Linked DNA regions of Archangium primigenium. The protein of the gene in region 1 binds, or shares a complex with, the protein of each later gene. Links are inferred from orthologs where the notes say so. Each region holds a gene or a part of one and is shown in the gene's direction. Other genes may lie near its edges.

Evidence for each region. The genes of interacting proteins can lie anywhere in the genome.
Region 2: the proteins of I3V78_RS06815 (region 1) and I3V78_RS28935 are in contact, whole or in part, in a crystal structure (PDB 1U0S), measured with the Thermotoga maritima proteins. The link is inferred for Archangium primigenium from one-to-one orthologs. Residues at the interface, in WP_004081049.1 of Thermotoga maritima: Ser82, Ala83, Met84, Gly85, Gln86, Gln87, Val90, Ile91, Ile94, Lys95, Lys99, Asp100, Phe101, Val103, Lys104, Gln107, Arg110, Glu113, Ala114, Lys117; in WP_004081040.1 of Thermotoga maritima: Lys186, Gly188, Thr189, Gln190, Leu191, Ser193, Ala194, Arg195, Tyr197, Leu198, His201, Glu223, Ser247, Ser248, Ile249, Ala250, Asp251.

Annotation. Positions count from the first base shown.
Region 1 is NZ_JADWYI010000001.1:1,582,918-1,590,725, forward strand. Bases 474-3,286 are described here. They hold I3V78_RS06815 (response regulator), read left to right. Parts: upstream 474-1,602; coding sequence 1,603-1,971; downstream 1,972-3,286. Other genes in these bases: I3V78_RS06805 (methyl-accepting chemotaxis protein), read left to right, coding at 474-1,053; I3V78_RS06810 (chemotaxis protein CheW), read left to right, coding at 1,105-1,530; I3V78_RS06820 (chemotaxis protein CheA), read left to right, coding at 2,006-3,286. In the rest of the region: more of I3V78_RS06805, read left to right, coding at 1-473; more of I3V78_RS06820, read left to right, coding at 3,287-4,069; I3V78_RS06825 (chemotaxis protein CheC), read left to right, coding at 4,066-4,662; I3V78_RS06830 (hypothetical protein), read left to right, coding at 4,774-5,193; I3V78_RS06835 (alpha-amylase family glycosyl hydrolase), read left to right, coding at 5,543-7,015; I3V78_RS06840 (ABC transporter ATP-binding protein), read left to right, coding at 7,084-7,808. UniProt on the Bacillus subtilis protein: Involved in the transmission of sensory signals from the chemoreceptors to the flagellar motors.
Region 2 is NZ_JADWYI010000001.1:7,074,597-7,077,624, reverse strand. It holds I3V78_RS28935 (chemotaxis protein CheW), read left to right. Parts: upstream 1-397; coding sequence 398-2,659; downstream 2,660-3,028. Other genes in the region: I3V78_RS28930 (chemotaxis protein CheW), read left to right, coding at 2,693-3,028; I3V78_RS28940 (response regulator), read left to right, coding at 27-401. UniProt on the Bacillus subtilis protein: Involved in the transmission of sensory signals from the chemoreceptors to the flagellar motors. CheA is autophosphorylated; it can transfer its phosphate group to CheB, CheY or CheV.

The DNA of each region.
Region 1 (7,808 bases):
GAGATCTCCCAGGGTGACCTGTCCACGCCCATGGTGGTCGAGCCGCCGCGCGCCTGGCGCCGCGACGAGATCGACGAGCTGGCCATGGCCATCCGCAAGATGCAGGAGAACCTGCGCGCGCTGGTGGGCAAGATCCAGGACACGGCCACCAGCGTGGCGGACACCGCGCGCGACCTGCAGGGCTCGGCGGAGAACGTCAACGCGACGAACGAAGAGGTGGGCTTGTCCATGGACAAGATCGCCCAGGGCGCCGAGACCCAGTCGCAGCTGGTCGGCAAGACGTCCAAGGTCATCACCGAGATGGCCGGCAGCATCCAGCGCACCGCGGCGAGCGCCGAGGACGCGGCCCGCACCGCCGCCGAGACCAGCAGCGCGGCGGAGAACGGCAGCAAGGCGGCCCTGCTCGCGGGCGAGAAGGTCAAGAAGGTCTTCAATCGCATCGAGGCGGCGAGCCAGCAGGTGTTCGCCTTCGGCGAGAAGACGCAGGAGATCTCCAAGATCGTCGACGCCATCACCCAGGTGGCCCAGCAGACCAACCTGCTCGCGCTCAACGCCACCATCGAGGCGGCGCGCGCGGGCGAGTATGGCCGGGGCTTCGCGGTGGTGGCCGACGAGGTGCGCAAGCTGGCCGAGAGCGCGGGTCGCTCCGCCGAGCAGATCTCCCGCCTGGCGCGCGACATCTCCGGTCAGTCCACGGCGGTGGTGAGCGCCATGAAGGTGGGCATCGAGGAGCTGGCCGAGGGCCGCGAGGATCTCACCGGCATCGTGCGCTCCATGGGCGCCATCACCGGCACCGTGCGCCAGGTGGCCGAGAAGGTCCACCTCATCTCCGACAGCGCCCGCGAGCAGCTCAAGGGCAGCGAGGAGATGGTGAAGGCCACCGAGGAGATCTCCAGCGTGGCGCGCAACAACGCCACCTCCACCGAGGCCATCCAGTCCGTCATCCAGGAGCAGACGGACGCCATGGTGCGCATGACGTCGCTGGCCAGCGAGCTCACCAACCTCTCCATCGAGTTGCAGAGCGTGGTGCGCAGCTTCCGGCTCAATGCATGAGGCCCGTCAGGGATTTTCCATGCGGCTGCACTTGCTGATAGAAAGTGGAACGTGCGCCACGTCATCTTCCGGGTGGAGAAGGAGCGCTACGGGCTGCCGCTGACGGCGGTGAAGGAAGTGGTCGTGCCCCCGGAGCGCTTCACCCGGGTGCCGCGCGCGCCCGCGCCGGTCACGGGGGTGATGAACCTCAGGGGCCGGGTGGTGACGGTGGTGGAGTTGCGGCAGCTGCTGGGGCTGCCCGAGGGGCCCACGCCCAACGGGCGGGTGCTGTTGCTGGAGCGGGGACGGCGGGACCTGGGGTTGCTGGTGACGGATGTGGAGGGGATCGAGGCGGTGGAGCGGGTGGGCGTGGCGCCTGGCAAGGCGATTCCAGCGGTTCGAGGGGTGGCGCGGCTCAAGGGCCTGGCGGTCACGGTGTTGGATCCAGAGGGAGTGGATTCCGCGGTGGTTGGACTCTTCACCGCGGCTCAGAAGTGAGTAGCTGTCCGAAATGTGCGGGTGGTAGTGTCCGCGGCCCTTTCGGGGCCTTCTGCGGAGGCGGAGCTTCACATGGCTAAGCGGGTGCTGGTCGTCGACGATGCCATCTTCATGCGCAACATGATCAAGGACATCTTCGCGTCCGGTGGCTTCGAGGTCGTCGGAGAGGCGGCCAACGGGCTGGAGGCGGTGGAGAAGTTCAAGGAGTTGAAGCCGGATCTCACGACGATGGACATCGTCATGCCGTTCAAGAGCGGCATCGAGGCCACGCGCGAGATCATCAAGGCGGACTCGGGCGCGGTGGTCATCATGTGCTCGGCGTTGGGTCAGGAGAGCCTGGTGATGGAGGCCATCGAGGCGGGTGCCTCGGACTTCATCGTCAAGCCGTTCCGCGCCGAGGACGTGCTGGCGGTCGTCAAGAAGGTGCTGGGCGAGAGCTGAGGGTCCGCTCCAGCACGCGCGGCGGAGGCCGGGCATGAGCATGGACATGTCCCGCTACCTCGGCCTGTTCCTGTCCGAGGCGAGCGAGCATCTGGAAGGACTGGGTCGGGACCTCGTGCAACTCGAGCGCGAGGGCGCTCCCGCCGTGGTGGATTCCATGTTCCGCCACGCCCACTCCGTCAAGGGCATGGCCTCGTCCATGGGCTTCGAGTCCATCGCGGTGCTCGCCCACCGGGTGGAGGACCTGGTGGACGCCATCCGCCAGGATCCCAGCCGCCTGGAGCGCACGCTGGTGGACCTGCTCCTGTCGGCCACGGACGTGATGATGGCCCAGGTGCGCTGCGTGGCGGACAACAAGCCGCCCGAGGACGCCTCGGCGCTGCTCGGACAGCTCGCCGAGAAGGTCAGCCGCCTCACCGGCCAGGCACCCACCGCCACGCGGGTGTTGCCCCGCATGGCGTCCGAGTCGCCCGCGCCCCCGCCCGCCGCCCCCGCTCCGCCCGAGCGGGTCGCCGCGAGCACCGCCACCGCCCAGTTGAGCACCGCCGTGGCCCAGGCGGTGAAGGCGCAGCCGTCCGCGCCCGCGGAGCCCAAGCGCGCGGCGCGCTGGAGCGTGCACCTGCGCATCGCGACGAGCTGCCAGACGCCCGGGGTGCGCGCCTTCCTGATGCACAAGCGGCTCGTCGGCCTGGGGTCGCTGCATGACCTGCGGCCGGGCCTGGACGACCTCAAGGCCGGCCGTATCCCCGGGGGCTCCATCCAACTGGAGCTGGAGTCGGCCGAGGTCGAGGAGGGCATCCGCAAGGCGCTGCGCAACGTGGCCGAGGTGGAGCTGGTGTCCCTGACGCCGGTGGCGCCGCCCCCGCCGACGCCCGCGCCCACGTCGTCCCCGGCGCTGGCGCAGGGCGAGGCCGCGCGCTCGGTCGCCACGGGCGCGGATGGCTCGCGCACGGTGCGCGTGCGCACGGAGCTGCTCGACCACTTCCTGGACACCGTGGGAGAGCTCCTGCTCGCCACCGCGCGCCTGCGCGAGCTGGGCAAGGTGCTGCCGGAGGGCTCGCGCCCGCCCATCGAGGAGGGCGTCTACCGGCTGCACACGCTGGTCAAGGACCTGCACGACAAGGTGATGAGCGCGCGCATGACGCCCTTGTCGCTCATCACCGACCGGCTGCCCCGCGCGGCGCGCGACATCGCCCGGCGCAAGGAGCGCGAGGTGGACCTGGTCATCACCGGCGCGGAGATCGAGCTGGATCGGGCCATCCTCGACGAGCTGGCCGACCCCCTGCTGCACCTGTTGCGCAACTGCATCGACCATGGCCTGGAGCCCGCCGAGGAGCGCGTGGCCGCGGGCAAGCCGCCCCGGGGCAAGCTGCAGGTGTCGGTGCGCCGCGTGCGCGACCGCGTGGTGCTGGAGATGGAGGACGACGGGCGCGGCATGAACGCGGCCCGGCTCAAGGCGGCGGCGGTCGAGCGGGGCGCCATCTCCCAGGAGGCGGCGGCGCGGATGACGGACCGCGAGGCCTTCATGCTCTCGTGTCTGCCCGGTGTCTCCACCGCCAAGGACATCTCGGAGATCTCCGGCCGGGGCGTGGGCATGGACGCGGTCAAGCGCGTGGTGGAGAACGTGGGCGGCACGCTGGAGATCGAGAGCGAGCTGGGCCGCGGCTCGCGCTTCGTCCTCAAGCTGCCCCTGACGGTGGCGGTGGTGCAGCTGCTCCTGGTGGCCGTGGGCGAGGAGGTGTTCGGCCTGCCCATCGCCAAGGTCGTGGGCGCCACGGAGGCGGATGGCGAGCGGCTCGACCGCACCCGCCAGGTGCCGCTCTTGCCCCATGGCCAGGGCCTGCTGCCGGTGTACGCGCTGGACGAGCTGCTCGGCGTGGCGGCGCCGCCGCGCACGGGGGTGCGGCCCTTCGTGGTGATGGAAGCGGACACGGGCCGGGTCGCGCTCGCCGTGGACCGCCTGGTGGGGCAGGAGGAAGCGGTGCTCAAACCACTCTCTCGGCCTCTAGACTTGCTACCGGGGCTTTCTGGGGTGACCATCCTGGGAAGTGGCCGCCCGGTCTTCATCCTGGACGTGCCAAGGTTGCTATCCGCGTGAGCCCTCATCCGAGCGACATTCAACTCGACGCCCTGCGAGAGGTGGCCAACATCGGCTGCGGGCACGCCATCAGCGCGCTCGCGAAGATGGTGGGTGGCCGCACCGTGAACCTGTCCGTGCCGCGGGCCCTCCTGGCGGACGCCACGGGCGTGGCGGAGCTGCTCGGCGGGACCGAGACCTCCGTGGTGGTCGCGTCCCTGGGCATCCTGGGACCCCTGCGGGGCCTGCTCCTGCTCGTGCTGCCCACGCCGGACAGCGCGGCGCTGGAGGCCCTGCTGCTGCGCCGCACGGACGCGCCCGCCGAGGAGCGCGAGAGCGCCCTGGCGGAGACGGCCAACATCGTGGCCAGCGCGTGTCTGTCGGCCATCGGGATGCTGACCGGCTGGCGCCTCCTGCCCACCGTGCCGACGCTGCAGCGCGGTGACGCCGGCCCGCTCATCGCGGACGCCGTGTTCGAGACCCAGGGCGATGGCCGCGTGGTGGCCCTGGAGACGCGCTTCGACTCGGTGGGCACGCCCGCCGTGTCCGGCCAGGTGCTGCTGCTGCTCGACGCCAAGAGCACCAGCGCCCTGCTCGCCCACCTGGGCGTCTGAAGACGAGCAGCCAGGCGGCCGCCTGGCCTCGCCGCTGGTTGCCACCCCCTCGCCTCGTTCCCAGCTTGATAGGCCGAGGGGCGTGACGGTCGCGTCCCAGGGGAGGCACTCATGGCGAAGCTCATCTTCGGAGGCGCGGTCCTGGGCGCGGTGCTGCTCGCGGGCTGTCAGACGGGAGGCGCGGTGGCCCTGCGCGACACGCCCGTGGTGCGGGATCAGCCCGCGCAGAACCCCAGTTCGCTCGAGCGGGGCCTGCTCGTGCGCGGCACCGTGGACAAGGACTACGACAACGTCCTCGTCATGCAGGATGACCTGGGCGAGCGGCGCTACCTGCGCATCGGCAACAACACGCGCTACTTCCAGGATGGCAAGCAGGTGAGCCGCGAGTTCCTCGCGCCAGGCTCCACGGTGCGCGCTTCGTACGACTTCAACAACCGCGAGCAGATCGCGCGCGAAATCCACATCCTGAGCACCGATGGCGAGAGCGCCCCCGTGCAGCTCCCCACGCGCTCCGGCGCGCCCATTCCCTGACGTATCAGGTTTCATGGAAACCACCCGCCGGCGGACCCCGGATCATGGCGCGCCGTGTCATGACTTCCGAGGGTCGGCGGGCCGGATTCCAACTGGATGTCCCGACGCGGCGTGCTCGCGGTGAAGACCAATATAAGACCTGTGGGATTCGGCGTTGAATCGTGACATCCCAGGTCCGAACGAATGACTTTCCGCAGCGGGTGTGGAAAAGTCCCGCGCAATGGTTGATTCGTCGCCTTGTCGCCCCCTGGGCAAACGCGCGAACAGTCGTCTTCCCGTCGCGACCTCGTTGCTGCTCTTCCCGCTGACGTTGCTGGGCTGCGCGCATGCGCGGCCCTCGGCGGAGAATGTGACCTCCGAGGTTCAGGCGCAGGCGGCCGTCGCCCCTCCCGTGGTGGAGTCCGTTCCGTCCGCTCCCGCCGTGGCCCCCCGCCCCTGGGCGGACGAGGTGCTCTACTTCGTCGTGGTGGACCGCTTCGCGGATGGCGACCCCACCAACAACCTGAACGTGGACACGAAGGCCGCGGGCACGTTCCACGGCGGTGACTTCAAGGGCCTGCGCGAGCAGCTCGACGAGCTGTCGTCCCTCGGCGTGACGGCGCTGTGGATCACCCCGGTGGTCAAGCAGATCGAGGGCTTCGTCACGGGCGCGGGCTTTCCGGACTGGGGCTACCACGGCTACTGGGCGGATGACTTCCACGCGCTGGATCCGCACTTCGGCTCGGAGGCGGAGCTCAAGGCGCTCGTGGATGACTGCCACGCGCGGGGCATCCGCGTGCTGCTGGACGTGGTCTACAACCACGCGGGCTACCTGTCGCGCTACCAGCAGGACCCCCAGACCCGGGACTGGCTGCGCACGGAGGAGACGGGCACCTGCGGCCAGGACGACGTGACGGCCTGTGTCTCGGGCCTGCCGGACTTCAAGACCGAGCGGCCCGAGGTGGCCCAATACCTGCTCGACGCGCAGCTGGCCTGGGGCAAGCGCCTGGGCCTGGATGGCTTCCGCCTGGACACGGTCAAGCACGTGGACCACGCCTTCTGGCAGGAGCACCGGCGCCGCACCCGCGCCGAGCTGGGCCCGGACTTCTACCTGCTCGGCGAGGTGTGGGGCGGGGACCGCGAGTCGCTCGAACCGTGGTTCTCCACGGACGAGCTGGACGCGGGCTTCGACTTCGGCTTCCAGGGCAGCGCGCTCGGGTGGGTGCAGGGCCGGGGCCGCACGGTGGCCTTCGACGCCTACCTGCGCTCGCGCCACAAGGTCCGCCCGGGCCACCTGCTGTCGCACTTCCTGTCGTCGCACGACGTGCCCGGCGCGCTCTTCCAGCTCCAGGGAGACAAGCCGCGCTTCCGGCTCGCGGCGGCGCTGCAGCTCACCACCTCCGGCATCCCCGTCATCTACTACGGCGAGGAAGTGGGCCGCGCGGGCGGCGACTGGCCGGCCAATCGCAGCGACATGCCCTGGGGCGAGCGGGCCGTGAAGCCCGGGGCGGGCGTGCCGCGCGACGAGTCCCTGCGCCAGTTCTACCAGAAGCTCGTGGCCGTGCGCCGCGCGCACCCCGCGCTGTCGCGGGGCACGCACAAGGCGCTGTCCACCGAGGGCGACGTCTACGTCTTCCTCCGCCATGACCCCGAGTCCAGTGACGCCGTGGTTGTGGCCGTGAATCGCGGTGATAAGAAGGGCGCTGTCTCGGTCCCCTGGCCCGAGGCCTGGGGCGGCGCGGCCGCGGAAGACCTGCTCGAAGGGGGAGGAGTGAAGGCGGCTCCCACCCTGGACGTCACCGTCGAGCCGCTGTCCGTGCGCATCCTGGGACGAGCCCGATGAAGTCCTCGCAGTCTTCCACCAGCAGGCCTGTGGGCACCCCGCGTCACGCCCACGGAGGGAGAGCCTGAATGTCCGGTGTGGTTTTCAAGAATGTGGCCAAGCGGTACGGCGATGTGTCCGTCATCGAGGGGTTGAACCTCGACATCAAGGACCATGAGTTCATGGTGCTCGTGGGCCCCTCGGGCTGCGGCAAGTCCACGGCGTTGCGGATGATCGCCGGCCTGGAGGAGATCACCGGCGGCAGCCTGTCCATTGGCGACCGGGTGGTGAACCAGCTCCCGCCCAAGGAGCGGGACGTGGCCATGGTCTTCCAGAACTATGCCCTCTATCCGCACATGTCGATCCGGGAGAACCTCGAGTTCGGCCTGAAGATCAGGAAGACGCCCCGGCCGGAGATGGACCGGCTGGTGAACGAGGCGGCGGAGATCCTCGGCATCACCCACCTCTTGGACCGCAAGCCCAAGCAGCTGTCGGGCGGTCAGCGCCAGCGCGTGGCGCTCGGCCGCGCCATCGTGCGCAAGCCCGCCGTGTTCCTCTTCGACGAGCCCCTGTCCAACCTGGACGCCAAGCTGCGCGTGCAGATGCGCTCGGAGATCAAGAAGCTCCAGCAGCGCCTGGGCGTCACCTCGGTCTACGTCACGCACGACCAGATCGAGGCCATGACGATGGGCCACCGCATCGCGGTGATGAAGGAAGGCAAGCTGCAGCAGCTCGGCACGCCGCTGGAGGTCTACGAGCGGCCGGCCAACGTCTTCGTGGCGCAGTTCATCGGCTCGCCGCCCATGAGCTTCAC
Region 2 (3,028 bases), 5.5 Mb from region 1 along the record:
AGGATGTCCGGACCGGTTCCTGACTCATGACGTCCAAGATTCTGATCGTGGAGGATTCGAGGGCCTCGCGGGAGCTCATCGCCGCGACGGTGGAGTCCATCCCGGGTCTCGAGGCCATCCCCTCCAGCAGTGGCCTCGAGGCGCTCAAGCTGCTGCCCCAGCACGACTTCGCGCTCATCATCACCGACATCAACATGCCCGACATCAACGGGCTGGAGCTCATCCGCTTCGTCAAGAGCAACCCCGCCCTGCGTGACACCCCCCTGTTCATCATCACCACCGAGGGTCGGGAGACGGATCGCGATCGCGGACTGGCGCTGGGCGCGGTGGAGTACCTGGTGAAGCCCTTCTCCCCGCGGAGCCTGGAAGAGCTCGTGCGGCGCTACCTCCAGCTCGCGTGAGCACCGCGGGCAAGGCCCTGGCGGAGTTCATCGCCGAGGGCACGGAGATCCTCGAGTCGCTGAGCCGGGACCTGCTCCTGTTGGATCAGCAGCGCGGCACGGAGCCGGATCCCGAGGTCATCAACGGCATCTTCCGGGCGGCGCACTCGCTCAAGGGCCTGGCGGCGCTCTTCGGCCAGGAGCGCATCGCGAAGCTGGCCCACCAGACGGAGGACCTGCTGGATCGGCTGCGGCTGGGCAAGCTATCGCTGGACGATCAGGTGCTCGACGGGCTCATCGAGTCCCTGGACGTGCTCCAGTCCCTGCTGTCCGAGGCGTCGCGGGAAGAGGCCACGGACTCGTTGGGCGAGCGGGTGACGACGCTCGGGCAGCGGCTGGCGGACCTGGGCACGGTGGCGTCCGCGTCCGACGAGGATCCGCTGGACCGCCTGGACCTGCCCGCGCAGGTGCGCGCCGTCTTCACCGAGTACGAGGAGCACCGCCTGCGCGAGAACGTGCGCCGGGGCGTGGCGCTCTACCGCGTGCGGGCCGCGTTCGACCTGTCCGACTTCGACACGGGCCTCACCGAGCTCAACGCGCGGCTCAAGCCCCTGGGCGAGGTCGTCAGCACCCTGCCGTCGTCGGAGCCCGGGGGGCTGTCGGGCATCGCGTTCGACCTCATCTTCGGCGCCAAGGTGTCCAGCGAGGAGCTGACGCAGAAGCTCGAGGGCACGCCCGCCCAGCTCTTCTCGATCGGGATCCGCCCGGCCACCCCCTCCCCGCGCCCGTCCGAGTCCGAGTCCGAGCCGGAGGCCGTGGCCCCGACCCTGGCGGCGGCGAGCGTCCCGGCGCGCAAGACGGCCAAACGCAAGCCCCGGGCGCCCAAGGCGCCCACCCCCGAGGTCGTCGCGGAAGAGGTCGTCGCGACGCCCACGGCGAAGACGACCGTCCTGCGCGCGCTGGAGAGCGAGCCCGCGGCGGAGACGACCGAGGCCCACGTCCCGGTGCGCACGCTGGTGCAGGATCCGCCCACGTCCCGGAGCGGCCGGGGCGAGGGGGAGTCCGCGCGCAGCCTCACCCAGACGGTGCGCGTGGACATCAGCCGGCTGGACGCGCTGATGAACACCGTGGGCGAGTTGCTGCTCATCAAGGCCAACCTCCAGCGCATGGTGGAGAGCGTGCGGCAGGACCCGGGCACCTCGCTGTCCAAGGCGTGGGGCCAGGAGCTGTCGCGCGAGACGCGGCAGTTGGAGCGCAAACTGGACGCGCTGCAGGAGGGCCTCCTGGAGGCGCGCATGGTGCCCGTGGGCCAGGTGTTCGACCGGCTCGCGCGCCTGGTGCGCCGCATCGCGCGCGAGGTGGGCAAGGAGATCGACTTCATCATCGGCGGCGGCGACGTGGAGCTGGACAAGCTCATCGTCGAGGAGCTGAGCGATCCGCTCATGCACATCATCCGCAACGCCATCGACCATGGGGCCGAGTCCCCCGAGGCGCGGCTGGCGGTGGGCAAGCCCCGACGGGCACGCATCTCGCTGCACGCCGAGCAGAAGGGCAACCACGTCGTCATCGAGGTGAGTGACGACGGGGCGGGCATCGACGAGCTGGGCGTGCGCGAGCTGGCGCTGCGCAAGGGCCTCATCACCGAGGCCCAGGCGCGCGAGATGAGCCGGCGCGAGCTGCTCAACCTCATCTTCCTGCCGGGCTTCTCCACCGCGCGCAGCGTGAGCGAGCTGTCCGGCCGGGGCGTGGGCCTGGACGTGGTGAAGAACAACATCGGCAACCTGTCCGGCATCATCGACGTGTGGAGCGAGCGGGGGCAGGGCACCGCCTTCCACCTCACGCTGCCCGTCACCCTGGCCATCATCCGGGCCCTGGTGGTGGGCGTGAGTGGTCGCACCTACGCGGTGCCGCTCAACAGCGTGCTGGAAATCCTCTCCGTCAAGCCGGCGGAGATCCGCACCGTGGAGCGGCGCGAGGTGCTGGACGTGCGCGGCAGCACGCTGCCCCTCATGCGGCTGGCGCGCGTGTTCGGCCACCCGGAGCACCACCCGGACCGCTACTTCGTGGTGGTGGCGGGGCTGGCCCAGGAGCGCCTGGGCATCGCCGTGGACGAGCTCCAGGGCCAGCAGGACATCGTCGTCAAATCCCTGGGCGGCCGATTGCAGGGCGTGCGAGGGATCTCGGGGGCGGCGGACCTGGCCAACCGGCGCACCGTGCTGGTGCTCGACGTGGGCGCCCTGTTGGAAGAAGGGATGAGCACCGAGCGGCGCCGGGCGTGATCCGCCGAGCGCGGGCCTGCTATCTTCCGGGACGTGCCTTCCCTGTCATCGCTGCTCGACAACTTCTTCTACCGCCCGGACGAGGACGTCGGTCCCATCGAGGAAGTGGTGGCCGGCACCGATGAGTTCATCGAGACCGCCGCGGAGGAGGTCCCCGAGGAATACCTGGCCTTCCGGCTGGAGGGGGAGATCTACGCGGTGCCCATCCACGGCGTGCGGGAGATCGTGAAGGTGCCCCCGCTCACCGAGGTGCCCCGGGCGGCCGCCAACCTGCTGGGGGTCATGTACCTGCGCGGCGAGGTGCTGCCCGTCTACGACATCAAGGTGAAGCTGCGCCTGGCCGACACGTCCGCCCTGGTGGCCGGCCCC